4 regions of the Nonomuraea sp. NPDC049421 genome follow, and region 1 is predicted to be linked to each of the others. Evidence: riboswitches for the same ligand, from Rfam matches in the RefSeq annotation. Region 1 holds a riboswitch; each other region holds the start of a gene.
The links. A riboswitch is a leader RNA that binds a small molecule or an ion and turns the genes downstream of it on or off. The one in region 1 is predicted to bind cyclic di-AMP.

Region 1 (6,963 bases):
CGCCGAAGTGGATGCGCCGCCGCCACACCCTGGCCATCACGATGCCGTGCCGCAGGGCGGCGTACAGCTCGTAGAAGTCCAGGTCGCGGGGCTCGTAGCCGGTCAGCTCGCGGTAGGTGCGGCAGACGTCGGCGCTGCGCATGAAGTCCGGCATGCCGGGCAGGCCGCCGCCCACGGTGAGGTCCTGGAAGAAGCGGTGCAAAAAGATCATCCAGGACACGTCCAGCTCGGGCGGCCCCACGGCGGCCATCTCCCAGTCGAGCACCGCGACGGGCGCGAAGTCCCGGTAGATGATGTTGCCGATCCTGGCGTCGCCCCAGCTCAGCACGTCGGGGCCGGGCTCTTTCGGCCAGTGCGCCTCCAGGCAGTCGAACGCGCGCTCCAGCAGCGGGACGCGGTACGTGCCGTGTGCCCACTCGTAGTAGGCCCGCTGCGCCTCGACGTGCGCGCGCAGCCCGGCGGGCCCGAGCGGGGCCAGCTCGGCCGGCGTGAACACCGTACGGTGCAGGGCCGCGAGGATCCCGACGCTCGCGGCCTGCAGCCGCCGCCGGTCGGTGGGGGAGGCGTCGTACAGCCAGCCCCCGAACGTGTACGGCATCACGTCCGGCGGCACCTCACCGTCCACCCGCTCCATGACCAGGAACGGCGTGCCCAGCGGCGCCGGGTCGGGCTCGAACCAGAGGGCCCTGGGCGCTGGGATCCCAGCTTTTTCCCTGGCCAGGCGCATCAGCTCGAACTGCGTGCGCAGATCGTAGGAGGGGAAGACGGGAACGGCCTCCTGCGCAGGTGCCAGGCGGGCCACGCAGCGGGTGGAGCGGCCGTCCCAGGTGGCGGTGAAGAACAGGGTCTCGCTGGACAGCCCGTTCTCCGCGGGCCTGGACATCTCCGACACCGACGCGCTCGCGCCGACCTGGGCACGGAGCCAGGCGGTGGCGCGTTCCCGCAGTTCGGCCAGGTCGCGGGTGGACGTACGAAGCTGCTCGGCCACGGTGGACCTCCCGGGGGGAGACGGGTCCTGCGACAGTCGTATACCGCCTAGCAAGCGCTTGTCCACAGATGGGTGGCCGTTACGGTCAGGTACGCAACAGCCGTACCCTTGTCTGAAAGGGCATGTCACGAAGGGACAAGTGGGATGAGTTCAGCGGGTGAAGGCCTGTCTCGCCCGCTTCCCGAGCAGGTGCGGCTCAACGTCGTCGATCTGGCGTCGCAGGTCCTCGGCACGATGCCGGCTGCGACGATCCCGCCACCCCTGCGCGGCATCGCCAAATTCGACCCCCGCAAACGCGCCAAACTCGGCAGCGCGCCCATCGCGGCGCAGCTCGAGAACGACAAGAAGTTCCGCGAGCTGGTCGCCGAGTCCGTCGCCGCGGGCTGGCCCGAGCTGGTCTCCGCGCTGGCCGAGGGCAACGTGCCACCGGCGGCCGATCCCGTGCTGGTGGCGGCGGCAGCCTATCTGACCCGGCCGCCGGGTTGGGCGGAAATGATCGAAACCGCCCGAGCCGACCTCGAACGTTCGGCCGTGGCGGCGGAGGGCTCCGAGCGCGAGGAGGTGGTCGCCCGCCTGCGCGAGCAGCTCGCCGCCCAGAAGACCGCCGCCAAGGAGGAGGCCGACCGGCTGCGCGAGCAGCTCAAGGCCGCCCGCGCGGAGAACTCCGACCTGCGCCGCAAGCTCCACGACGCCCGTGAGCGGGCCAAGGCGGCGGTGCGGCGGGCCGAGGAGATGGAGCACGCCGCCGAGGAGGCCAGGACCGCCGCCTCCCACGCGGGCAGCGGCGCCGAGGCCGAGCTGCGGCGGCTGCGCGAGCGCCTCGCCGACGTCGAGAAGCAGCTCGAAGCCTCGCGCCGGGCCGCCCGCGAGGGCAGGAGCATCGAGGACGCCCGCATCCGCGTGCTGCTCGACGCCCTCCAGGACGCCTCCGCCGGGCTGCGCCGCGAGCTGGCGCTGCCGACCACGATCAGCCGGCCCGCCGACTCGGTCGCGGCGGTCACCGGAGAGCGCCCCAACGTCCGCGGCGTGCCCGCCCGCGCGCTGGCCGACGACGACCCGCAGCTGCTCGACCAGCTCCTCGCGCTGCCGCAGGTGCACCTCATCATCGACGGCTACAACGTCACCAAGACCGGCTACGGCACGCTCACCCTCGCCGACCAGCGCACCCGGCTCATGAACGGGCTCGGCGGCCTCGTCGCCCAGACCCGCGTCGAGGTGACGGTGGTCTTCGACGGGGCGGAGCTCAACGCGCCGGTGCAGGTGGTGGCGCCGCGGGGGGTGCGGGTGCTGTTCAGCGCGCCGGGGGAGATCGCCGACGACCTGATCCGCCAGCTCGTCCGCGCCGAGCCGCCGGGCCGGGCCATCGCCGTCGTCTCGTCCGACCGCGAGGTGGCCGAGTCCGTACGCCGGATGGGAGCCAGACCCGTTCCGTCTGGTTTGCTGCTGCGCCGACTGAGTCGCGCCTAAGTTACGAATTGGTAGGTTTAGCACTAGCTCACCCGCCACTTCTGTACTATTTCGCCCCAGATGTAAATCCTGGGGAGGGCGATACAGTGAGGTTTGGCCGGGTGCCGATGGCCGCGGGTCTCGCGTTCGGACTGATGCTGACTCCGATGGGAGAGGCCCTCGCTGATCCCCAGCCCACGCTGGCCCAGGCGAAGGCCAAGCTGGAGAAGCTCAACGACAAGGCGGACAAGGTCGTCGACCGGTACAACACCGCCACCGAGCGCTACAAGAAGGCCAAGAGCACCTACTCCTCGCTCGACACGAGCTACAAGCGCAAGCTGGCCACCGTCGCCGACCTGCGCGCCCAGGTGGCCGGCATGGCCGTCGACAGCTACAAGCTGGGCGAGGACATCACCTCATGGCCCGGCATCTTCGGCTCGAACGATCCTCAGGGCCGCCTGTCCGGGCTCGCCGTGGCCGGGCAGCTCTCCCAGGAACGCCTGCAGAAGCTCGCCGCCTTCGACCGGGAGAACCGGGGGCTGAAGATCGAGCGGGACAAGGCGCAGAAGGCGCTCAAGTCCGCTGACAAGGAACGCGACGCCGTCCAGAAGGAACGCTCGGAGATCCTCAAGCTGATCGCGCAGCAGAAGAAGCTGCTGAAGAAGCTGGGGGCGTACAACCCGGGCAACCCCAACAGCACGGGCATCAAGTACACCGGGCCGGCGTCGGGGAGCGGGGCGGCGGTGCTGCGGTTCGCGTACGCGCAGGTCGGCAAGCCGTACGTGTTCGGCGGCACCGGGCCGGGCGGGTACGACTGCTCGGGTCTCACGCAGGCGGCCTGGCGGGCCGCCGGGGTCTCGCTGCCCCGGACGACGTGGCAGCAGTGGGCCTGGGGCCAGAGCCGGCGGGTCTCCCTGGACGCCCTGCAGCCCGGCGACCTCATCTTCTCCGAGGGCCTGGGACACGTCAGCATTTATGCGGGCAACGGGCAGATCGTCCACGCGCCGCAGACCGGCGACGTCGTCAAGGTCGTCAAACTCTCCGCCTACGGCCGCAACCTCGTCGGCGCCATCCGCCCGTAACCCGGCTCCCGGCTCCCGGCTCCCGGCATCCGGCATCCGGCTCCCGGTATCCGGGTGATTCGGCCGCTTAAGCCCGGCCGCGAAGGTTTTGGTCTGGCTGCGTAAGCCCCGGCGGTTCGGCCGCCGGGGCTTACTGCGTGACAGCGGGGGTTTCGGCCTGGCGTCGGCTCTTGGCGATCGCGTCTGGCACGCCCCTCATCGCAGTCGCGTTCAGCATCAGCGCTCTGCGCACGCGGTGGCCGCTCGGCTGTGATCCGTGTCGCAGCTCTTCTACGAAGATCTATAGTTGGCGGGCTCCTTGATCAACCTGGGCGCGATGGGCTTGACCTCCTGATCGGTCACTACTAGGGAGAGTCGTACAAAGGGTGGATTTTTCGGGGCGACGTCCCTCGCGTCCGGTCGGCAAGCGGGGCGAGAAGGGTGTTCGCGTTTGTGACTGGTGTGACTCCTGTGACTACTGGGACCTGACAAAAGCCCGCGAAAGCAAGTGTGAGTGAGGTCACATTTTGGTCACAAGACCTGGGGTTCCAGCAGGGGTTTCAAGTCTGACAAATCCTGCTATCTGATCTTTACAGGGCCATTCACGCTTTGCCGATCCTTGACCCTTCGGCGTAGCTTCTGGCGTCGTCGCGGTGAACAAGCCATGTCGCCGCGAACCGGCATCGGTCCCTCCCGATGTGAGACAGATAAAAATCCGCCGGTCGGCCCTGATATCCCCATCGCACTTCTGATCGGGGTGCCGACCTGCCGAATCCGTGCAGCCAGGAGGCACGGAGCCGGGGACCCAGCGATCCCACGTTCCCCGAGGGATCAGGGGTGAATCGGCGCGCCCATCGCGCCGTAGGGCGACTTCCACGCCCGAATCCGTCAGCTAACCCGGTAGGCGTTCGTGGAAGACACAAGGAGAAATCCTGTCTAACTCCCTGCAGAACCCCCGCCTGTCCCGCCTTGCCCTGAGTGGTGTTGCACTCACGATGACCGTGACGGCCGGAGGTATGGTCCTCCATGCCCCGGCGGCTCAGGCGGCGACGACCCGCGAGACCAGTGCGGCGGCCGGCACGACGGTGAAGGCGGCGACCACCGCCCGCACCACGGCGTCGGCGAAGGCCCGTAAGAGGGCCGCCAAAGCCGCCCGGCAGAAGGCGAGGGCCGGCAAGGCCGTCGCCGTGGCCAAGAAGCAGATCGGTGACCCGTACCGTTACGGGGGCACAGGACCTGGTGCGTTTGACTGCTCAGGCCTCGTCCAGTTCGCCTGGAAGAAGGCCGGCGTCAAACTCCCGCGCGTGGCGAGCAGCCAGTTCGTCCGCACGAGGAAGAAGGTCTCCTGGCGCCATCTCAAGCCAGGTGACCTGATGTTCTTCAACGGGCTCGGCCATGTGGGCATGTACGTCGGCAAGGGCAAGATGATCCATTCACCGCGGACAGGTGAACGGGTACGCATCGACAAGCTGAGCGGATGGCGAAGGTCGTCCTTCGTCGGCGCCGTCCGTCCCGGCGTGTGAAGAAGCCCCGTCCGGATCCTCCCCGATCCGGACGGGGCTCTCGCGTTCCCGAGCTTCACCTCGCGGGGTGCGTACGGGTGCTCTCGCGTTCCCGGCCCTTGACCCGCAAGGCAGCGCATACGATCGGGCACTGTGTCCGAGCAGGTGAGCCGACGAGCCGCGGTGACCGGGCTGGTGCTCCTCGCCGTCTCGGCCGCCGCCCCGCTGCCTGACGCGCCCGTCCTGCCCGCGCAGGCGCGCGACCTGTGGCCGGGGCCCCACGTCGTACGCCGCGGCAGGTGGTCCACCGTCGTGGGCCACGACGCCGGGTTCGACGCCGGGTTCGACGCCGCGGGGCTCGACGAGCTGGCGCGCGCGGCCGACACGGCGGGCCGGCGGGTGTCGGCGGTGCTCGCCCGCCCCGTACGTCCCCTGATCGTCGTCCCGGCCGACGCCCGCGAGGCCGCACGCCTGGCCCGGGTGGGCGGGGTGGACGGGCTCGCGGCGGTGGCCGACGGCGCACGGGTGATCGTCGTCCCCGAGGCGTTCGCCACCCTCAACCCCGTCGGCAGGGACGTCGTCCTCGCCCACGAGCTCACCCACGTCGTCGCCGGCACCGACGGACTGCCCGTCTGGCTGTACGAGGGTTTCGCCGACTACGTCGCCTACCGAGACGCCGGACTGCCCGTGGCGACGGCCGCCGCCGAGCTGGCCGCCGAAGTGCGCGCCGGGCGGCTCCCGACCGTTCTGCCCGGACCTGCGGCTTTCGCGGCGGACGGGGGTGACCCGGCCGGGCTCGCGCGGGCGTACCAGGAGGCGTGGCTGGCGTGTCGCTTCCTCGCTGACCGGTTCGGTGAGGGGACCCTGGTGAGGCTCTACCGTGCGGCCCGCGTGGACGGGGCCGATCGGGCACTCGCCGCGCTCGGGCTCTCCGTCGCGACGCTGACCGCGCGGTGGCGCGCGTACGTGCGGGATCAGCTCGTGTGAAGGGGAGGCAGATGAGCGAACGACAAGACCCGGACGACCGGGAGACGAACCACGCCCCGGAGGAGGAGGCCCGAGAAGCGGAGGGCGCCCTGACAGCGGTGGGCGCCTCAGGCGCACCGGCCACGGAACCCGCCGCGAGTGATCCGCCGATCAGCGGGCCGAACCAGGGGAAGGCCCGCAGCGGCGGGCCGGACAGCGGAGCGGCCGGCGGGCCGGACGGCGCGGGCGCCGGGGGCGGGGGGAAGGGTGCGGGGATGGACGAGCGGGGGGTGACCACGCCGGCGCTGCGCCGTCAGGCGGGCGTGGCGCTGGCGCTGCTGGGCATCGTGATCATCGCCGTGGCCGCGTTCACCACACCGTGGCACGTCCTGACGGGCGGCCCGCCCGACCCGGCGCGCGACTTCACCGCCGCCCAGATCGCCAGGGGAGAGGCGTTCGACGCGGCGACGAGCCTGCCGAGCTACCTCTCGCTCGCGCTCACCCTCATCTTCGCCGGCCTGCTGGTGGCGACCCCGTTCGGGGCGAAGGTGCTGGGCGTGCTGAAGGGCCCGTGGTGGCTGCGGGTGATCATCGGCACCGTGGTGATCACCGCGATCGTCGAGGCACTCAGGTGGCCGCTCGGCATGTGGTTCGAGACGATCATGCGCGAGTACGGCCTGTCCACCCAGGACTGGGCGGGCTGGACGGCGGACCGGCTGAAGAACCTGGGCGTGGAGACGGTCCTGCTCAGCCTCATGCTGCTGGTCCTGGTCGCGCTGGCCCGCCACGTGCGGCGCTGGTGGATCCCGGCGGCGCTGGGGGCGTTCGCGTTCACGGTGGCGGCCTCGTTCGTCTACCCGGTGGTGTTCGAGCCGCTGTTCAACGAGTTCACCCCCATGCAGCAGGGCACGCTGCGGACGAACCTGCTCGACCTGGCCGCGCGCGACGGCGTGCCGGTGGAGGACGTGCTGGTGGCCGACGCCTCACGCAGGACGACGGC
Region 2 (6,963 bases), on a different contig from region 1:
CCACCGCGACCTGCAGCACCCACAGCACGACATTGGCGACCCGTCCTGAGCCGCGTCTCTGTACGACCGTCATGCTCTCTCCCCTCGATCGGCTATCTCCGACGCTAGGAACATCGGCGCCCGGGGAGAATCGCGCCAGCTACCCGATGGGGTGCACCTGCCTACACCCTTCTGCTCAAGAACCTGTTGCGCTCCTCAAGCACAACAGGCCCCACCCGGATCGGGTGGGGCCTGTGACCTGGTCGGGGCGACAGGATTTGAACCTGCGACTTCTTGCTCCCAAAGCAAGCGCGCTGCCAAGCTGCGCCACGCCCCGTCTCGCCGAGTGCGCATGCGCTCCGGGACTCCGGTACGCTTACGCCCTGACGACCGGATGAAGTCTAGACCAGAGTTCGACCGGTTCGCGCGGACGTAGCTCAATGGTAGAGCCCTAGTCTTCCAAACTAGCTACGCGGGTTCGATTCCCGTCGTCCGCTCTCTACGGCGAAAAGGCCAGGTCAGCCCCACCAGGGGTGCCTGGCCTTCCTCATGTCCGAGCCGCGGTTCGCGCCTTGAAAGCGAGCGCTCGTAGGGTGGAGGCGATGCGTGCGCGACCGATCTCCCGTGAGGCTCTCGTCGAGGAGCTGGCCGAGCTGATCTCCGACCGTCCGCCCGCTGATCACGTGCGGGTGGCCGTCGACGGAGCGCCGGCGGCGCGGCCCGAGGGGCTGGCCGACGAGCTGGTCGCGCCGCTGCGGCTGCGCGGGCGGCCGGTGGTGCGGGTGTCGGCCGGCGACTTCCTGCGGCCGGCGTCGCTGCGGCTGGAGTACGGCAGGACCGACCCCGACGCCTTCTACGACGACTGGCTGGACGTGAAGGCCCTGCGCAGGGAGGTCCTGGACGCGAGCGAGACCGGCCGGGTGCTGCCCGCGCTGTGGGACAGCTCCATCGACCGGGCCTACCGGGCGCCGTACGAGGAGTTGCCGCCCGGCGGGGTGGTGCTGGTCGACGGGACGCTGCTGCTGGGGCGCGGGCTGGCGTTCGAGGTGAGCGTGCACCTGTGGCTGTCGCGGGGCGCGCTCGAACGCGGCACGCCGGAGGACGAGCGGTGGAAGCTGCCCGCGTACGAGCGGTACGAGCGTGAGACCGACCCGCAGCTGAGTGCGGACGTGGTGGTGCGATCGGACCATCCGGCGCGCCTCGCCGTGCTGGTGCCCGACGGTACTGGTACGCGCGGACGCGGCGGCGCACACTGAGGCGATGATCCCCAGCAACTGGTACAACATCATCCCTGACCTGCCCGCACCGCCTCCGCCGCCGCTGCATCCCGGCACGCGGCAGCCCGTGGGCCCCGACGATCTCGCGCCGCTCTTCCCGATGGAGCTGATCGGGCAGGAGGTGAGCGGCGAGCGGTTCATGCCGATCCCGCAGGAGGTGCTGGACGTCTACCGGCTGTGGCGGCCCACGCCGCTGATGCGGGCGCGCCGCCTGGAGCAGGCGCTGGGCACGCCGGCCAGGATCTACTACAAGTACGAGGGCGTCTCCCCGGCGGGCTCGCACAAGCCGAACACGGCGGTGCCGCAGGCGTACTACAACGCGCGCGAGGGGGTGCGGCTGCTCACCACGGAGACGGGCGCGGGGCAGTGGGGTTCTGCGCTGGCCTTCGCGTGCTCCCAGTTCGATCTTGAGTGCCGGATCTGGATGGTCCGGGCGTCGTACGACCAGAAGCCGTACCGGCGCTCGCTCATGCAGGTGTACGGCGCGACCGTGCACGCGAGCCCCTCCCCCGCGACCGGGGCGGGCAGCAAGGTGCTGGCCGACGACCCCGACTCGCCCGGCAGCCTGGGCATCGCGATCAGCGAGGCGGTGGAGGTGGCCGGCGCGAACCCCGACGCCCGCTACGCGCTCGGCTCGGTGCTCAACCACGTGCTCATGCACCAGACGGTGATCGGCGAGGAGGCGCTCGCGCAGCTGCCCGAGATGCCGGACCTGGTGATCGGCTGCACCGGCGGCGGCTCGAACTTCGCGGGCCTGTCGTTCCCGTTCCTGCGGGAGAAGCTGGCGGGGCGGCTGGCGACGGAGTTCAGGGCGGTCGAGCCGGCGGCCTGCCCGTCGTTCACGCGCGGCGCGTACGCCTACGACTTCGGCGACACGGCCGGGTTCACGCCGCTGCTGAAGATGCACACGCTGGGCCACTCGTTCGTGCCGGACCCGATCCACGCGGGCGGCCTGCGCTATCACGGCATGTCGCCGCTGCTGTCGCACATGTACGAGCTGGGCCTGTTCGAGGCGGTGACCCGGTCGCAGCGGGAGTGTTTCGCGGCGGGCGTACGGTTCGCGCGCACCGAGGGCATCCTGCCGGCGCCCGAGCCCACGCACGCGCTGGCGGAGACCATCGCCGAGGCGCTGAGCTGCAAGGAGAGCGGCGAGGAGAAGGTGATCCTGACGGCGCTGTGCGGTCACGGCCACTTCGACCTGGCCGCCTACGACCGCTACCTGGCCGATGAGCTGGAGGACTACGCGCTGCCGCAGGAGCGCATCGACCTGGCGCTCACAGAACTGCCTGGACAGGGGCTGCCCGGATAGGCCGCCGGGTGGCCGCGCGGGCGGCCGCGCGGGCGGCCACCCGGCAGGTCACGCGCAGGTCATCGCGCAGGTCATCGCGCGGTGGGACGCTTGCCGTGGTTGGCCTTCTTCTTCTTGCGCGCCTTGCCCTTACGTGCGCGTCTGGCCATGAGCTCGCCTCCGCTTGATCGGCACCGGTTGGGCCTTCAACGTCTCCCGGCACGCTGACCAGCGCAAGCGTTCCGCACGAACTAACATTCCCCAACAAATCCGTGTCATAATTTGGTGGAATGTGTTGGAAGGAGCGGGTGTGCTCGCACAGCAGCGTCAGCAGGCGATCCTCGAACGCGTCCGCAGCAACGGCGGCGTACGGGTGGCCGACCTCGTACGCGAGCTCGGCGTCTCCGACATGACCATCAGGCGCGACCTCGAGGTGCTGGCCGAGCGCGGCCTGCTGGAGAAGGTGCACGGCGGCGCGACCGCGCTGGGCCCCGGCTCGACCGAGGAGCCCGGCTTCACCGCCAAGTCGGCCCGCCAGCAGCAGGAGAAGGAGGCCATCGCCCGGCAGGCGGCCACGCTCGTCCGCCCCGGCACGGCCGTCGCGCTGTCGGCGGGCACCACCACGTGGGCGCTGGCCCACCACCTGATCGGCGTGCCCGAGCTGACCGTGATCACCAACTCGATCCCGGTCGCCGAGGTCTTCCACCGCAACCCGCGCGCCGACCGCACGGTCGTGCTGACCGGTGGCGTGCGCACGCCGTCCGACGCGCTGGTGGGGCCGGTCGCGGTGGCCGCGATCCGCCGCCTGCACGTCGACACGCTCTTCCTCGGCGTGCACGGAATGAGCGTGCGGGCCGGGTTCACCACGCCCAACCTGCTGGAGTCGGAGACCGACAGGGAGCTGGTGGCGGCGGCGACCCGGCTGGTCGTCCCCGCCGACCACACGAAGTGGAACACCGTGGGCATCAGCACGATCGCGGAGCTGAGCGAGGCCGACGTGGTCGTCAGCGACGCGGGCCTGCCCGAGGAAGCACGCACTGAGCTGGCCGAACGGGCCGGCGAACTGATCATCGCGGAGGGCTCGTGAAGCGCACCATCACCCATCTCGCCGACGGACGGGAGCTGATCTACTTCGACCGGCGCGACGACGCCGACAGGAGCGCGATCGACCGCCGGCCGCTCGAGCCCCGGCCGCCGGCCTCCGAGCTGCGCTACGACCCGCTGACCGAGGAGTGGATCGCGATCGCGGGGCACCGGCAGACGCGGACGTTCCTGCCCACGGGCGGCACGGCCGAGTGCCCGTTGTGCCCGTCGAGCGACGAGCGGTCGACGGAGATCCCGTCGTACGACTACGACGTGGTCGTGTTCGAGAACCGCTTCCCCTCTTTTTCCGGAAATTTCGGGACTTATGAGGATGTCGGTGGGCTGAGTGAGGTCCGGCCGGGAGTGGGGCGGTGTGAGGTGGTGTGCTTCACCTCCGACCACGACTCCTCCTTCTCCAGGCTCTCCGACGACCAGGTGGAGCTGGTCATGGAGGCGTGGGCCGACCGCACGGCCGAACTGTCCGCCATCGAGGGCGTCGAGCAGGTCTTCTGCTTCGAGAACCGGGGCGAGGAGATCGGCATCACCATCGCCCACCCGCACGGCCAGATCTACGCCTACCCGTACGTCACGCCCAGGACGAAGCTGCAGCTCGGCGCGGCGCAGCGGTACAAGGGCAACCTGTTCGCCGACGTGCTGGCCGCCGAGCGCGCCGCGGGCACGCGGGTGGTGGCCGCGAACGAGCTGTGGACGGCCTTCGTGCCCGCCGCGGCGCGCTGGCCGTTCGAGGTGCACGTGTATCCGCACCGGCAGGTGCCCGACCTGGCGGCGCTGACGGAGGCGGAGCGGGCCGCGTTCGCGCCGCTCTACACCTCGGTGCTGCGGGCGTTCGACGGGCTGTTCGGGGTCGTGATGCCGTACATCTCGGCCTGGCACCAGGCGCCGGTGCGTACGGGGAGGGAGCTGGCGTACCTGCACCTGGAGCTGTTCAGCATCAGGCGGGCGCCGAACAAGCTCAAGTACCTGGCCGGCTCGGAGTCGGCGATGGGCGCGTTCGTGAACGACGTACGCCCGGAGGAAGCGGCGCGGCTGCTCCGGTCACAGATAGATCACTAATAGATTTCTACTTAAGGTCGCATGACTCGTGATCTACCACTAATATCCCCATATGCGGCGGCCATAACCCGGCCGACCGCCCGCCTAATCCCGGGCGCGTCGCCCGGGAGCCGGGGACCCAATCCGCACCTTGGGGTGAATCCGCGACAGCGGTAGGGAGCTCCATGCCCGAACCCGTCAGCTAACCCGGCCGGCAGAGGGAGAGGAACTCTTACGTGGCGGCTTCGTCCCCCGCGAAACTTGCCATCGGTCTCGTCACCGCCGCCGCCCTCGCCATCCTCCCGGCGAACGTCGCGACGGCCGCGCCCAAACCGACCGAGTCCGAGCTCCGCGCCCAGCTCAAGCAGCTCAACAACAAGGTCGACAAGCTCATCGAGAAGTACAACCTGAAGCGGGTCGAGCTGGCCGAGGCGCAGGAGGCCGCCAAGAACGCGCAGGCCAAGCTGGCCGCCGCCGAGCAGACGCTGGCCGCGGCCGAGCAGCGGGTCGCCGAGATCGCCCGCCTGCGCTACCAGAACGTCGACCCGTCGCTGCCCGGCTTCATGCTGCCCAGCAACGGCGGCAGCGCGGCCCTGCTCGAACAGCTCACCGCCGAGCAGCAGGCCGTCGTGCAGAGCGTGGCCAAGGCCCGCGACGAGCGCAAGAAGGCCAGCGAGGAGGCCGCCGCGCTGACGGCCAAGATCAAGTCGGACGCCGCCACGGTCGCCGGCCGGCGCCGCGAGGCCGAGGACGTCATCAAGGACATCGAGAAGAAGCTGCAGGACCTGGTGCCGGTCGCCACGGGCCGCAAGTCCAACGGCACCTGGGCGCCCGAGCTGCCCGGCGGCACCGACAACATCACCCCGCGTACGCGGCTGATGAAGGCCCAGGTGGAGAAGAACTTCGCGCTGCCGTTCACGGTGGGCTGCTTCCGCGGGGGCGCCAGCGGCGAGCACCCGCTCGGCCGGGCCTGCGACTTCATGATGAGCACCGGCGGCAGCATGCCCTCGGCCGCCAACAACGCGCTCGGCGACCGCATCGCGGAGTGGGCGCTGCAGAACAAGGACAAGCTCGGCGTGAAGTACGTGATCTGGAAGCAGCGCATCAACTCCGGCAGCGGCTGGCGCACGATGTCCGACCGCGGCAGCATCACCGAGAACCACTACGATCACGTGCACATCTCGATGAACTGAGCAGGTGCAGGGTCAGGGCGGTTCAGGCGCGCGCGGGACGAGCAGACCCCGGTTGAACGCCTCGGTGACGGCGGCGGCACGGTCTCCCACGCCGAGCTTGGCGTAGATGTTGAGAAGGTGGCTCTTGACCGTGGCCTCGGTGATGAACAGCCGGGCGGCCGCCTCACGGTTGGTGTTCCCGGCCGCCACGAGTTCGAGGACCTCAAGCTCACGCCGGCTGAGCAGCTGCGGCGCGGGCGTCCTGACCCGGTTCATCAGCCGTGCGGCCACCGAAGGGGACAGCACGCTCTCGCCCTTGGCGGCGGCCCGCGCGCCCCGCAGCAGGTCCTCCCGGGGAGAGTCCTTGAGCAGGTAGCCGGTCGCACCCGCCTCGATCGCCGGAAGAACGTGGGTGTCGGTGTCGTAGGTCGTCAGAACCAGCACACGCGCGGTGACGCCGAGCCTGGTCAGCTCAATGATCGCGGACAGCCCGTCCATGCCGGGCATGCGCAGGTCCATCAGGATCACGTCGGGCTGGAGCTCCCTGGCGAGCCGTACGGCTGAGGCGCCGTCCTCGGCCTCCCCCAGCACCTCGAATCCGGGCGCGGAGGCGAACATGCTGCTCAGCCCGTCCCTGACGACCGGATGGTCGTCCGCGATCACCAACCGGATCGGGGTCCCGGCCGCCGCCTCGGCCCTGTGATCTGTCATGCGTGGCTCCCGGCCGGCAGGGTGGGGATGCAGGCCGAGATCCCGGTGCCGGCGCCGGGCTCGGACTCGATCTGCAGAGTGCCGGACAGTCCTTCGACGCGCTGCCGCATGATGGTCAGGCCGAATCCGCCACTGGGGGACGGCGGCCGTGACCCGCCGCCTGTGGCCGTGCCGGCTTCGGGACCGGGCGGATCGAAGCCCTTGCCGTCGTCACGCACGTCCAGCGCGACCGCGTTCTCCAGGTAGGACAGTGTGACCCCGACCCTGGTCGCGTCCGCGTGCCTGGCCACGTTGGCCAATGCCTCCTGTGCCGTGCGCAGCAGCGCGAACTCGGCCTCGGGTGTGATGGGCCGTACCGTGCCGGTCGTCGTGACGTGAACGGTGAGCCCGTGCAGCTTCG
Region 3 (6,963 bases), on a different contig from region 1:
ACGACCCGGCGCTGCGGGTGCTGGCCGACAAGCACCGCAAGACGCCGGCGCAGATCGTGCTGCGCTGGCACCTGCAGCTCCGGAACGTGGTGATCCCGAAGTCGGTGACGCCGGCGCGGATCGCCGAGAACATCGACGTCTTCGACTTCATCCTGGACGCCGAGGACCTCGCGGCCATCGGGGCGCTCAGCCGGGGGCAGCGGCTCGGGCCCGACCCCGACTCGTTCGAGTGACGGATGTGACAAAACGACATTCCTGATATTTCCGGCACTACCGACATAAGCCCATATTTGCCTTCCGTATACGATCGCCGGCGTGCGAGATTTCACTTGGGGAATAGCCGCCACCGGCGGCATCGCCCGTACCGTGGGTGCGGCGATCGTGGCGGAGCCCGGCATGCGGGTGGCCGCCGTAGGAAGCAGGAACCTGGCCAGGGCGCAGGCCCTGGCGTCGACCTTGGGCGCCGAGTCGGCGTACGGGTCCTATGAGGAGCTGTGCGCCGACCCGGCGGTGGACGCGATCTACGTGGCCACCCCGCACGCCCAGCACCTGCAGGTCGCCGCGGCCGCCATCGCGGCGGGCAAGGCGGTGCTGTGCGAGAAGCCGCTGGCCGCGACCGTGGACGACGCGGAGAAGATGGTGCGGCTGGCCCGCGAGGCCGGGGTCTTCCTGATGGAGGCCATGTGGATGCGGTTCAACCCGCTCATCAGGCGCATCAAGGAGGATCCGCGCTTCGGGGAGATCCGGTCGGTGCAGGCGAGCTTCGGCTTCGCCCATCCGTACGACCCGGCGCACCGCCTGTGGGCTCCGGAGCTGGGCGGCGGCGCCCTGCTCGACCTGGGGATCTACCCGTTCGGGCTGGCCCAGTTCATCCTGGGCATGCCCACCGACCTGCACGTCACCGGCTCCCTGGCCCCGAACGGCGTTGACGCGGAGGCGGCCGGCGTCTTGCGTTACCCCGGCGGGCGGCACGCTCTCGTGGCCACCTCATTGCTCGGGAATTACCCGAACGGGGCCAGTGTTGTAGGTACCCAGATGCGGGCGGACATCCAGGCACCGTTCTGGGCACCGCAGCGGATCGTGCTCTCCGGGCCGGCGATGGAGCCGGAAGAGCACGTGCTCGACCCGGCCGACAACGGTTACGCCGGAGAGCTCCGCGAAGTCCGCGCCGCCACGGCCGAAGGCAGGACCGAATCCTCGATCATGCCGCTTGACGAATCCCTTGCCATGATGGGGCTTCTGGCCGAGGCGCGCAGTCAGCTCGGCTGACTTTACTTTTATGGATTTGTAATCCTCTTGCCTCATGTATTACCTTATGGGCATCTTGAGGCATACGTCCGGTTTGTCCGGCTATGTCAGACCATCGCACGACACATCACAGGATCGTCCTGTGACCGCTGAATCCGCCACGTGCGGAACCGGGGACCCATGTCCTTTGGGGTGAATCGGCACTTCGGTGCCGTAGGGCAGCTTCCACGCCCGAACCCGTCAGCTAACCCGGTAAGCGGCATGGAAGCAAGGAGTAACCCCCTCGATGGCCAAGCATCGTCTTACCGCTGTCTCGAAGAGCACCATCGCCCGCGCCGTCCTCGGCGCCGGCGTCCTGGCCTCGGCCTTCGGCGTCCCCGCCGCGGCCCACGCCGACACCTCCACCGCGGTCGCCGCGGCCACCGCCGCGAAGCACCCGGCCAGCGCGCTCGCCGCCCACAAGGCGGGCGAGCGTGACGAAACCAAGATCACCGCCACCGCCGACCAGGTCCTGGCCGTAGCCAGGGCGCAGGTGGGCGTCTCGGAGAACGCCAGCGGCGGCGGGACCAAGTTCCAGCAGTGGTACGCCAACTCGCAGCGTGCCGCCGAGACCGTCGCCCGTGACGGCGGCAGCCGCAACGCCTACCTGAACGCCGCCTGGTGCTCGATGTTCGTGTCCTGGGTCGGCGAGCAGACCGGCGCCCGCCCGCAGGTCGGCTGGGACGCCTGGACCGTCGCCCACGCCAAGTGGTTCGCCGCCAACGAGCGCTTCGGCCACGAGGCCAAGCCGGGTGCCGTGGTGTTCTTCTCCTGGAAGGGCGGCAAGTCCCTGAGCGACATCCAGCACGTGGGCTTCGTCGTCAAGGACAACCACGACGGCACCATCTCCACCGTCGAGGGCAACACCGGCAACGGCAAGGTCGAAGAGCGGGTCCGGCCGAAGTCGCAGGTCGTCGGCTACGGCTACCCCGAGTACGCCGGCTGACCTTCCCTCGCGTCCCTCTTCGTGACAGCGGAACGCGCGCCCCTTCCCGGGGCGCGCGTTCGTCATGTCAGGAGGTCGGCGTACGGCCCCGGGAGCTCGCTGAGCTCGTCATGGGTGCCGCACTGCACGATCCGGCCTTCGCCGAGCACGACGATCAGGTCCGCCATCCGCACCGTGGGGAAGCGGTGGGTGATCAGCAGCGTGACGGCTCCCGGACGGCTCCTGGCCGCCTCGGCGTAGCGGGCGAAGACCGCGCTCTCGGCCGGTGCGTCCAGCGCGGCGGTCGGCTCGTCCAGCACCAGCAGCAACGGCTCCGTCCGCATCGACCCGCGGGCCAGGGCCAGCCGCTGCCACTGCCCGCCGGAGAGCCGTACGCCGTGCTCGAACGTCTCCCCCAGCTCGGTCTCCAGCCCCTGGGGCAGCCCGGCCACCACCTGGCCGGCGTCGGCCAGTTCCAGCGCCCCCGCCACCGCCGCGGGGTCGTGCAGCTTGGGCAGATCCCCCACGCCGACCGTCTCGCCGGCCGTCAGCTCGAAGCGGGCGTGATCCTGGAAGACGGCGCCGACCCTGGCCTGCCACGCGTCCTGCGCGAGGTCGCCGAGCGGACGGCCGTCCACCAGGATCGTGCCGCGCGACGGCCGATGCAGCCCGCACAGCAGCTTCACCAGCGTCGTCTTGCCCGACCCGTGCGTGCCGACCAGCGCGACCGTGGCGCCCGCGGGCAGGTGCAGGTCGAGGTCGTGGAGCACCTCGCGGGACGTCCCCGGGTAGGTGAAGGAGAGCCCGGCCAGCGTGATGCCGCTGCGCAGCGCCGGCGGCGGCGCCGCGGCACCTTGATGCTCATGACGGGCGGCCGCGTAGGCGCGGAGCCAGGCCAGGCGGGTGGCGGCGTGCCGGCCCGCGGCGGCCGAGCCGAGGTGGAAGGCGAGGCGGGCGGCCTGGGTGACGAACTGCACGCCGACCGTGGCCACCAGCACCACGTCACCCGCCGTCGCCTGGCCCCGGCCGGCCAGCCAGGCGGCGTGGGCGAGCGCGGCGACGTATCCCGTGAGGAACGTGGCCGAGCCCGCGAACGTCAGCAGGCCCGCCCGCAGCCGCGCCCGCCCGAGCGCGGCCGACACCGCGTCCCAGTGCCGTCCCGCCATCGCGTCCAGGACCTCTCCGGCACCGCCGAGCCGCAGGTCCTTGGCCGCCCCTGCGGACGTGGCCGTCTCCGACAGGCTCAGCTCCAGCCGGGCGGTCTCGGCGGTGCGAATCGTGGCGGCGTCGATGCGGGCGGCGGCGCGGCCGCGTACCAGGAGTGAGGGCAGCACGGCGGCGCCCAGCAGGAGCGGGAGCAGCGGGTGCACGGCGGCGAGCAGCGCCACGCCCAGCCCGATCTGCAGGCCGTGCTCGGCCACCAGGGCCAGCGCCCACACCGCGAAGTACAGCTCCCTGCTCTCCTCGCGCAGCGTGCGCAGCCTGTCCAGGTACGCGGGCCGTTCCAGGTGCTCGATCGTGGGCAGGCTCGCCGTGAGCGCGAGGATCTCCTCCTGCACCGCCAGCCCCATCCGCTCGGCCAGCTCCTGCATCAGCGCCAGCTCGGCCCGGCCCAGCGCCACCCCTGCCGCCAGCGCCGCCCCCGCTGCCACGGCCTGGACGGCGGCCGGTCCGAGGAGGCCACGCGTGGCGGCGTCGGTCAGTTCCCGCAGGAACACCCCGACCAGGCCGTGGCTGACGGCGCCCGCGAGCAGGAGCCCGGCCAGCACGACCACCGCCCGCCGATCGATGCGCCACGCCACCCGCGCCAACGCCCCCAACGCGGCTCCGGTCATGAGGTGCCTCCGATGGTGAGGGTGGACTGGAGGGTGTACCAGCGGGCGTACCGGCCGCCCAGGGCCATGAGGTGGTCGTGGTCGCCCTCCTCCGCGATGACGCCTCCGTCCAGGACCACGATGCGGTCGGCGCGGCTGACGGTGGCGAAGCGGTGGGAGACGAGCACCAGCGTGCGGCCCCTGGCGTGGTCGAGGAGCCGGTCGAAGACGTCGCGTTCGGCGCGGGCGTCGAGGTGGGCGGTGGGCTCGTCCACGATGAGGACGCGGCGGCCCGAGCGCAGGGCGTACACGGCCCGGGCGAGCGCCACCTTCTGCCACTGACCGCCGGACAGGTCGCGGCCCCCGGTGAAGGCGCGCGACAGGGGCGTGTCGAGGCCGGCGGGGAGCGCGGCCACGAGGTCCAGCGCGTCCACCGCCTCCAGGGCGGCGAGCACGTCGGCATCGGTGCCGTCATAGCCGGCGTCGCCGAGGCGGACGTTGTCGCGCAGCGGCAGCGGGTAACGCGCGAAGTCCTGGAAGACGACGGCGGCGGGGCCGCTGGTGACGGTGCCGCAGGACGGGGTGTAGAGGCCGGTGAGGAGCTTGACCAGGGTGGTCTTGCCGGCGCCGTTCAGCCCGACGATCGCCAGCCGCTCACCCGGGCGGACGCGAAGGGTCAGGTCTTTCAGGAGCGGGCTCGGGCGGCCGGGGTAGGCGAAGGAGACGCCGTCCAGCGCGAGAGCCTTGTCCCCTTTGTCGGCCGTGTCGTCGCTGGACGAGGGTGTGAGAAGGCGGAGGGTGGCCTGGAGGGGGACGGCGCCGTGGCTGATCTCGAACATCTGGTGGCTGCCCGCCCCGTACGCGAAGACCAGCAGCGCCGCCAGCACGCACTGGGCCGGCGCCCCCGCGTCGAGCCGCCCCGCCGCGGTGTGCCAGGCGAGGACGGCGAACGTACCGGAGGCCGAGAGGAGTTGCAGGCCCAGCACCGACGCGTAGCCGCGCACGACGGCCCGCCGCACCAGGGCCTGCGGCGCGAGGTAGGCGCGCATGGCGGCCGAGTAGCGCCCGGTGAAGAACGCCTGCAGCCCGAACACGCGCACCTCCTTGGCCGCGCCGAGCCCGCCCGCGACGTCGGCCAGGTAGTCGGCGCGGCGCCGCAGGAGCGCCTGCGCCGGGCCGCCCGCCAGTGACTCCACTCCCCCGGGCCCGACGAGCATGGCCGCGATGCGCCGGTTCTGGGCCAGGGCGAGCGCGAGGACGAGGGCGGCCGGCCAGCCGATGTGCACGGCCAGGACGGCGGCCCCGAGCAGAGCCGAGACGAGCCGGCCCGCCTCGCCCACCACGGCCACCGCCGCCGTGCCGGGTGTGGCGCCCCGGTGGCCGTGCAGGGCGAGCCGCAGGTCACCCTGCACGTGGGCGGTCTCGAGCCGGGCGAGTGGCATGGCCGCGGCGGCGGCGCGTACCCGGTGGCGCAGCACCCCGTCGATGCGCCGCGCCACGGCGGCGCCTGCGGGCTCCAGCAGCGACGTGCAGAGCTCCTGGGTGAGCAGCACCAGCAGCAGGGTGACGAGCGGGCCCGCGCCGCCGTGGGTGACCAGCCGGCCGAGCGGGAGCGTGCCGACCGGCCCGAGGACGGCCGCGCCCGTGACGGCCGGCGCGTACGCCCCGAGGCGCCGCATCCCGGCCAGGGGCAGCAGCCTCGTTAATCCAATGTGTTCACATCGGTTTGCCACACTCGGGACGGTAACCCGGTTCCGCCCCGCCGGTCAATTGCGGAAAGTTGTAAGGCGCCTTACGATTTGGCGATGATCCACGGTGAGCGGCCGTCGTACGACGAGATGGTGTCGATGCTGGGAGTCCCCTTCGCGGTCGAGGACGCCCGCGCCCGCTGGGGCAGGCTCGTGGAGGAGGCCAAGGGCGGCAGGACCATCATGATCACCCGCGAGCGCTGGGAGTGGGCGGCCCTCGTGCCGCTCTTCAGGGTGGGCGGGGTGCTCACCGGCCTGCCGCTCGTGCCGCTGTCGACCGCGCGGTCCAAGCTGGGCGACCTCGTACGCCAGGTCGCCGACCCGTACGGCGAGCCCGTGCTGCTCGGCCGGCACCGCAAGCCGGTCGCCGGCCTGGTCGGCGCGCACGTCCTGCTCGGCAAGGACGCCCAGCAGGACCGCACGGCCACCGCCGACGCCCTGCTGGTCGGCGGCCACACGATCACGCTGGCCCACAACCCGGCCGAGGGCCTCGTCCTGGCCGTCGCGCGCGACCGGGAAGGCAAAGAGGTCTCCGCCGGCGCCGGCCGCAACGCCCGCGAAGCCCTCCACGCCCTCACCACCCCACCGCCCTGGCCGCAGACCTGACGTCCGGCGCCTCCGAGAAAAGTCGCGGGGGCGTGTCGATCCGGGACGCAGCCGTTCGACGCCTTGCAGAGAACGTTCGAAAGAGACCCGAGGAGAACCGATGAAGTTCATGATCGTGGGCAAGGCGAGCGCCGAGACCGAGGCGGGGGCGGTGCCCAGCCAGGAGCTCGTGGACGGCATGCGCGCCTACAACGAATCGCTGACCAAGGCGGGCGTGCTGCTGGCGGCCGAGGGCCTCTATCCCAGCTCGCACGGCGCCCAGATCTCCTACAGCGACGGCAGGGCGACCGTCATCGACGGGCCGTTCACCGAGGCCAAGGAGCTGATCGCGGGCTTCTGGCTGATCCAGGTCAAGTCGCGCGAGGAGGCCATCGAGTGGGCGCTGCGCGTCCCTGTGCCGCCGGGGAACGACGGGGTCGGCCTGGAGGTGTGGCAGGTGTTCGACGGCTCTGACACACCAGAGGGGACGCTGTCGCCGGAGCAGCACGCATACGACCAGGCCCTGCGCGAGCGCCTGCTGGGAGACGAGCCTCGCCCCTGATCCCGGTTGCGAAGCCGTGGGGCGGACTGGTCTCATGGGCCG
Region 4 (6,963 bases), on a different contig from region 1:
GCCGTAGGCCTGCTGCCCGTAGCCGGGCTGCGACTGCTGCTGCTGGCCGTAACCCTGCTGCTGGCCGTAGCCCTGCTGGGCGTCGTAGCCCTGCTGGCCGTAGCCAGGCTGCGACTGCTGCTGCTGGCCATAGCCCTGCTGGCCGGACGGGGGCTGCTGGCCGTAGCCGTGCTGCTGGCCGTAGTCGGGCTGGGACGGCTGCTGCTGGCCGTAGCCCTGCTGCTGGCCGTAGCCCTGCTGGGCGTCGTAGCCCTGCTGGCCATAGCCCTGCTGGGGGTCATAACCCTGCTGCTGACCGTAGCCGGGCTGCGACGGGGGCTGCTGTCCGTACTGGGGCTGCTGGCCATAGCCCGGCTGGGACTGCTGCTGCTGACCGTAGCCCTGCTGCTGCTGGGGGTCGTAGCCCTGCTGGGGGTAGCCCTGCTGCCCGTAACCGGGCTGCGACTGCTGCTGCTGACCGTAGCCCTGCTGGCCCTGCTGGCCGTACTGGGGTTGCTGGCCGTATGAGGGCGGCTGCTGGCCGTACTGGGGTTGCTGCTGGCCATAGCCGTACTGCTGTTGCTGTTGCTGTCCGTACTGGGGCTGCTGCCCGTAGGCGTCGTCCGCCCGGTAGCCGACCACAGTGACGTCCGGGTCGGGCTCGCCGGGGTGGCGGCCCGCGTTCTGCTGCCCGTAAGGGGTGCCGGGTGCAGAATTCTCGCCGGATTCGTCCTGTGGATACGGCGGCTGTCCGGTGCTCACCGTGTCACCTCGCTTCGAGTGCGCATGTGGCACGTGTCAGGACACATGCCTGTGCCGCCCAACGTATCGACATAGGTATCAACAATCACCTTTCCATCTGGTCAAGGTCCGCGTCACCCGATGTCAGATGCAGCAGCATGCGGGTGTTGCCCAGGGTGTTCGGTTTGACGTGTTCCAGGTCGAGGAACTCCGCGACACCTTCGTCGTACGAGGCCAGCAGTTCGGCGTACACCTCGGGTGAGACCGGCGTGCCCTGAATCTGGCGAAAGCCCAGTCTTGCGAAGAAGTCGACCTCAAAAGTCAGACAGAACACACGCCGCAGACCTAGATCATTCGCCTGCTGTATCAGCGCCGAGACGATCCGATGGCCGACGCCCATGCCACGGCACTGCGGGTCCACGGCCACGGTACGGACCTCCGCGAGGTCCTCCCAGAGCACGTGGAGCGCACCGCAACCGACGACCTGCCCGCCCCGTTCGGCCACCCAGAACTCCTGTACGTCCTCGTACAGGGTGACGGTGGCCTTCTTCAGGAGCCGCGAGCCCGTGCCCGCCCCCGCGTAGGTGTCCACAAGCCTCCTGATGTCCCGCACATCGGGCGTGCGGGCGCGCCGGACCACCACCGCGGTCTCGGCTGCTGTCAGTTCGGCCACCTGCTCCATGGCCCTCCAGGGTACAGATGTCATTACGGCTCGGCCCTAACTCCCACGTCTCGGCCCATGCTGTTACAACTCGTGCTCATCCGAGCACGCGCTCTGAGCAGGCCCGCGAGTCACCAGATCGGGCGGCAAATCCGTCATAAGTTGCGTTTCGTACGGCCAGGCACGAGATCACCTTGTGACTCTTCGGTTGTGAAACCTCTACAGAGTCGGCAGTTCTGGTTGAGCACGAACCCGGAGTGCATTAGTGTCCAGCGACGATGTTCCCCGCGTGTCGCGCGCGGGCGACACGCCTAATCCTCCGCGAGGAGGAGCCGGGGAACCGCCGGTGACGCCCCCCAGCGCCACCACCGGGGTGAATCCGCAACGTCCGGTAGGGCTGCTCCGGCCCGAACCCGTCAGCTAACCCGGCAGGCGTCGACGAGAGGAGCTGGTTGGTGAAGCGCACGCGCAGGCGTGAGAGGACGACCGCGGGCGAGCACGCCCGCCGTCCGCAACGTGCCTCCCGGCGGTCGCGTCTGCTCGGTGTAATAAGTGTCACACTGGCCACCTTTTTGGTCGCCGCCCCCGTCGGCTCCGCCTCCGCCGACCCCAAGCCCTCGCTCCAAGACCTGGCCAAGCAGGTCGAGAAGATGCACACCGAGATCGAGACGCTGGCCGAGGAGTACAACAGCCAGCGGGAGAAGCTCAAGAGCGCCAAGAGGGCCGCTGACGCCGCGAAGAAGACCCTGGCCACCAGCGAGGCCGACCTCGCCGCCAAGCGCGCCAAGGCCGCCGCACTGGCCGAGAACGCCTACATCACGGGCGGCCTCAGCCGCGCCCTCGCCTTCGCCACCTCCGACGACCCCGACGAGTTCCTCGACCGCGCCGCCACCACGTACGTGCTGGAGCAGCAGCAGGGCGAGGCCGTCAACCAGGTCACCAAGGCCAGGGAGGCCGCCGAGCGGGCCAAGGCGGGCGCCGCCAGCCGCATCAAGGAGGTCGAGAAGCTCATCTCCGACCTCGACAGCAAGCGCGACAAGATCACCACGCTGGTCACCAAGGTCGAGAGCAACCTCTTCAGGCGGGCGCTCGGCGAGGCGGGCCGGCCCGGCACCCGGGCCCAGCGCGTCAACCTGCCCATCGTGGGCAGCGGCAAGGCCGCCCAGGCCGCCAGGTGGGCGCTCACGCAGCAGCTCAAGCCGTACGTGTGGGGCGCGGAAGGCCCCAGCTCCTACGACTGCAGCGGCCTGGTCATGGCCGCGTACCAGCAGGTCGGCATCTCGCTGCCGCACTACACCGGCAGCCAGTGGACGGCGGGCCGCCACATCGACCGCTCCGAGCTGCGCCCGGGCGACCTGGTCTTCTTCTACAGCGACCTGCACCACGTGGGCATCTACCTCGGCGGCGGCATGATGGTGCACGCCCCGCGGACCGGCGACGTCGTCCGCATCGCCTCGATCGAGCGGCGGCCCTTCGCCGGCGCGGTGCGCATCGCCGACTGAGCCGCCCCGACCGAGCCGCCCCGACCGAGCCGCCCCGACCGAGCCGCCCCGACCGAGCCGCCCCGACCGAGCCGCCCCGACCGAGCCGCCCCGACCGAGCACGCAGGAGCCCGCTCTGGCAGGGGCCGCCCCGCGAGGTCCGCAGAAGGCCCTACAGAGGCCCGCAGGGCCCGCCCCACACGAGCCCGTCGCCGGTGATCAGATCAGCTGGCGGCGGGCCGCCCAGGCCACGGCCTCGATCGCCGTGGCGACGCCGATGCGGTCGCAGATGCCCCGCAGTCTCCGGCGAACGGTACGGCCGCTGATGTCAAGCCGTCTGCCCACCCGATCGACCGTGACCCCTTTCGCCAGCTCCGACAGCAATGCGAGGTCCGCATGGCTGAGTTCAACACCTTCAGTGAGCACTTCCATCGGGAGCCCTCCCCCCCAACAGCAGAACGTGGGCCTCTCGACCGGACCCAGGTTGCTCCTCGCAGACCGTAAACGCATCCTGGAAAGGTCGTCAAGCATGACAACCGTGTGGCTTGACCAGCGCTATTGACATGATCCGAAATATGTGACGCCCTGGCGATAAAGCACTACAGAACGCCGCCAAATAACAGGCCCGCACAACGCGAAAATCGGCGCTGAACGCCTTTCGATCTTTCTCTTCGCACCCATGAGAAACCGCCCGGCCGACGTACGGGCAGCACGACGGAACGGCCGGTCGGCGAGGTGTTCCAGGGCGGCGCGGCCTCGTCGCGGGCCGGCTCGCGACGGCAGCCCCTGGCCACGCGGCAGAGCCGCCCGCGCCTGCGCGCCCGACCTGCCTGCGGGCCCGCGAACTTGACCAGATGCTTACAGACGATCAGATGTCGGAAAGCGGGCCGACCAGAATGCGGTTCGGCGCAGGCGTCCAGAAGGTCCTGGCCGCGCACGCGAAACGGCTTCGGCGCAGGCGTCCAGAAGCGCCGTGACCACGCACGCGAAACGGCGGCGCCGCCCTCAGGGCAGCGCCGCCGCACATGTGCTCAGTGGCTGGGCTCAGTGGCTGGGCTCAGTGGCTGGGCTTGACCAGCGGGAACAGGATGGTCTCGCGGATGTTCTTGCCGGTGAACGCCATGATCATCCGGTCGATGCCGGCGCCCATGCCCCCGGTCGGCGGCATGGCGTACTCGAGCGCCTGCAGGAAGTCCTCGTCGAGCTGCATGGCCTCGAGGTCGCCGCCGGCGGCCAGCAGCGACTGCTCGACCAGCCTGCGCCGCTGCTCGATCGGGTCGATCAGCTCGGAGTAGGCGGTGCCGAGCTCGGTGCCGAACCCGATGAGGTCCCACTTCTCGGTCAGCAGCGGGTTGTCGCGGTGCTGGCGGGTCAGCGGCGAGGTCTCCAGCGGGTAGTCCATGACGAACGTCGGCTGCACCAGCGTGTGCTCGACCAGCGCCTCGAACAGCTCCTGCACGAGCTTGCCCGAGCCCCACTTCGGGTCCCAGTGGACCTCGCGGCGGTCGGCCAGCTTGCGCAGCTCCTCAAGAGTGGTGGATGTGGTGATCTCCTCGCCCACGGCCTGCGAGACCGCGCCGTAGAGCGTGATGCGCGGCCACTCGGCGATGCCGAGGTCGATCTCCTGCCCGTCGTGCACGACCACCGTGGTGTCGAGCGCGGCCACCACGGCCTTCTGGTACATGCGCTGGGTCAGGTCGGCCATGTCGTTGTAGTCGAGGTAGGTGCCGTAGGCCTCGAGCATCGTGAACTCGGGGTTGTGGGTCGAGTCGGCGCCTTCGTTGCGGAAGTTCCGGTTGATCTCGAAGACCTTCTCGATGCCGCCCACCACGAGCCGCTTGAGATAGAGCTCGATCGCGATGCGAAGGTAGAGCTCCATGTCGTAGGCGTTGATGTGGGTCTTGAACGGCCTGGCCGCCGCGCCGCCGTGGATCGGCTGCAGCATCGGCGTCTCGACCTCGAGGTAGCCCTCTTCGTGCCAGAAGTCGCGCACCGCGCGCACGGTGGCGCTGCGGACCCGGGCCATCTTCCTGGCCTCGTCGTTGACGATGAGGTCGACGTAGCGCTGGCGCACCCGCGCCTCGGGGTCGGTGAGGCCGATGTGCTTCTCCGGCAGCGGGCGCAGGCACTTGGCGGTGATCTGCCAGCTGTCGGCCAGGATGGACAGCTCGCCGCGCCGCGAGGTGATGACCTCGCCGCTCACGCCGACGTGGTCGCCCAGGTCGACGTCGCGCTTCCAGCTCGCCAGCGACTCCTCGCCCACCTTGTCGAGGGAGATCATCACCTGCAGATCGCCGTCTCCGTCGCGGAGGGTGGCGAAGCAGAGCTTGCCGCCCACGCGGTTGAGCATGACGCGCCCCGCGACCGCGACCCTGTCGCCGGTCGAGGTGTCGGGCTCCAGGCCCTGGTATTTCTCCCTGACCTCGGCGTTGGTGGCCGTGCGTGGGAAATTCACCGGGTAAGGGTCGACGCCCTCGCTGCGAAGGCGGTCGAGCTTCTCCCTCCGGATGCGCATCTGCTCGGGAAGTTCGTCGCTCACAACATCAAAGGGTAGGGGATATGGCGAACTGCAAGGGCTCGTCGGCCTGCTGTAGATCCTCTGCAAGAGCCCTGGCTTACCAATATCTCACGAGCTCAGGGGGGAGCCGGTAGGGAGCCGGCCCAGGGAGCTCAAGGAGAGAAGATGTTCAAGAAGATCGCCACAGGGCTCCTGGCCGCCGCCGCGACGACCGCTCTCGCCCTGTCACTTCCCACCGCCGCTCAGGCCTCCAGCTTCGACCACCACCGGGACTCCTCCGACAGCTGGGGCCCCGTCCACGCCAAGTTCGGCCTGGCCAAGGCCGAGGGCTGGATCGGCGTCGACTGGAACCGGCGCGGCACCCACAACGAGGTCAGCGTCGCCGGCCGCCTCTACGACCGCGACAACCGCACCTACCGCCGCGGCGGCAAGTGCGCGTTCGTCACCTTCCAGGCCCGCGAGTTCCGCAGCGGCTGGGACACGGTCTACACCGACAAGTACTGCGGCTACCCCGGCTTCGAGCGCTTCCGCTTCGAGGTCGAGGACGTCTCGGCCGTGCGGGTGAAGGTCTGCCAGGCCGGCCCGCAGCACAACGCGTGGCCGACGAACTGCGGCCGCTGGGACTACATCTACTCCGCCCGCCACTGACCGTGGCAGGCACACGAGCGGCCCCCCACATCGGCGGGGGGCCGCTCTTTGCTGTGTACGGGGGATCAGCCGGCGTTCCTGTGGTAGATCAGCCGCAGCCCGATGAGGGTCAGCCACGGCTCGTGCACGTCGATCGAGCGCGACTCGCCCACCACGAGCGCCGCGTGGCCGCCGGTGGCCACCACGGTGACGTCGTCGGGGTCGTCGGCGAGCTCGGCGGCCATGCGCTCGACGATGCCGTCCACCTGGCCCGCGAAGCCGTAGATGATGCCGGCCTGCAGCGCCTCCACGGTGTTCTTGGCGATCACCGAGCGCGGCCTGACCAGCTCGACCTTGTGCAGCTGGGCTCCTGCCGCGGCCAGGGCGTCCACGGAGATCTCGATGCCGGGCGCGGTGACCGCCCCGACGTACTCGCCCTTGGCGGAGACCGCGTCGAACGAGGTGGCGGTGCCGAAGTCGACGATGATGCAGGGGCCGCCGTACTGGTCGATGGCGGCCAGCGCGTTGACGATGCGGTCGCTGCCGACCTCTTTGGGGTTGTCCATGCGTACGGGAACGCCGGTGCGGATGCCCGGCTCCACGATCACCGCGGTCACGTCGCCGTAGTAGCGGCGGCACATCTCGCGCATCTCGTTGAGCACGCTCGGCACGGTGGAACAGATGGCGATGCCGTCGACGTCGGCCCCCTTGAGCAGTGGCGACTGGGCCAGCAACCCCTGGAGGACGACCGCGATCTCGTCGGCGGTGCGGCGGGCGTCGGTGGCGAGCCGCCAATGCTCGATGACGTCCTCGCCCTCGAACAGTCCCAGCACCGTGTGCGTGTTGCCGACGTCGATCGTGAGCAGCATCAATTACCCCCGCAGATCCAGTGCGATGTCAAGGGCCGGCGCTGAGTGCGTCAGCGCTCCCACCGCAAGGTAGTCGACGCCAGTGTC

Region 2: another riboswitch for cyclic di-AMP. It lies ahead of AB0K18_RS12045 (hypothetical protein); the one in region 1 lies ahead of AB0K18_RS02005 (C40 family peptidase).
Region 3: another riboswitch for cyclic di-AMP. It lies ahead of AB0K18_RS16195 (CHAP domain-containing protein); the one in region 1 lies ahead of AB0K18_RS02005 (C40 family peptidase).
Region 4: another riboswitch for cyclic di-AMP. It lies ahead of AB0K18_RS41235 (C40 family peptidase); the one in region 1 lies ahead of AB0K18_RS02005 (C40 family peptidase).

What each region holds. Positions count from the first base shown of each region.
Region 1 covers NZ_JBFAQA010000001.1:434,023-440,985, forward strand. The annotation lists gene AB0K18_RS01990 (phosphotransferase family protein) at 1-988, opposite strand, end outside; gene AB0K18_RS01995 (NYN domain-containing protein) at 1,133-2,455, shown strand; gene AB0K18_RS02000 (C40 family peptidase) at 2,602-3,516, shown strand; cyclic di-AMP (ydaO/yuaA leader) riboswitch at 4,252-4,417, shown strand; gene AB0K18_RS02005 (C40 family peptidase) at 4,512-5,018, shown strand; gene AB0K18_RS02010 (hypothetical protein) at 5,151-5,984, shown strand; gene AB0K18_RS02015 (M48 family metallopeptidase) at 5,996-6,963, shown strand, end outside.
Region 2 covers NZ_JBFAQA010000005.1:361,878-368,840, reverse strand. The annotation lists gene AB0K18_RS12080 (DoxX family protein) at 1-73, opposite strand, end outside; tRNA gene AB0K18_RS12075 (tRNA-Pro) at 240-316, opposite strand; tRNA gene AB0K18_RS12070 (tRNA-Gly) at 406-476, shown strand; gene AB0K18_RS12065 (uridine kinase) at 582-1,235, shown strand; gene AB0K18_RS12060 (TrpB-like pyridoxal phosphate-dependent enzyme) at 1,240-2,565, shown strand; gene AB0K18_RS12055 (DeoR/GlpR family DNA-binding transcription regulator) at 2,855-3,631, shown strand; gene galT (galactose-1-phosphate uridylyltransferase) at 3,628-4,701, shown strand; cyclic di-AMP (ydaO/yuaA leader) riboswitch at 4,773-4,911, shown strand; gene AB0K18_RS12045 (hypothetical protein) at 4,917-5,873, shown strand; gene AB0K18_RS12040 (response regulator transcription factor) at 5,886-6,563, opposite strand; gene AB0K18_RS12035 (sensor histidine kinase) at 6,560-6,963, opposite strand, start outside.
Region 3 covers NZ_JBFAQA010000008.1:149,768-156,730, reverse strand. The annotation lists gene AB0K18_RS16205 (aldo/keto reductase) at 1-233, shown strand, start outside; gene AB0K18_RS16200 (Gfo/Idh/MocA family oxidoreductase) at 316-1,269, shown strand; cyclic di-AMP (ydaO/yuaA leader) riboswitch at 1,386-1,522, shown strand; gene AB0K18_RS16195 (CHAP domain-containing protein) at 1,535-2,233, shown strand; gene AB0K18_RS16190 (ABC transporter ATP-binding protein) at 2,296-4,047, opposite strand; gene AB0K18_RS16185 (ABC transporter ATP-binding protein) at 4,044-5,705, opposite strand; gene AB0K18_RS16180 (hypothetical protein) at 5,832-6,380, shown strand; gene AB0K18_RS16175 (YciI family protein) at 6,481-6,921, shown strand.
Region 4 covers NZ_JBFAQA010000034.1:55,302-62,264, forward strand. The annotation lists gene AB0K18_RS41225 (RDD family protein) at 1-741, opposite strand, end outside; gene AB0K18_RS41230 (amino-acid N-acetyltransferase) at 827-1,402, opposite strand; cyclic di-AMP (ydaO/yuaA leader) riboswitch at 1,680-1,831, shown strand; gene AB0K18_RS41235 (C40 family peptidase) at 1,954-2,883, shown strand; gene AB0K18_RS41240 (LuxR C-terminal-related transcriptional regulator) at 3,082-3,294, opposite strand; gene lysX (bifunctional lysylphosphatidylglycerol synthetase/lysine--tRNA ligase LysX) at 3,920-5,401, opposite strand; gene AB0K18_RS41250 (hypothetical protein) at 5,546-6,028, shown strand; gene AB0K18_RS41255 (type III pantothenate kinase) at 6,094-6,876, opposite strand; gene AB0K18_RS41260 (L-aspartate oxidase) at 6,880-6,963, opposite strand, start outside.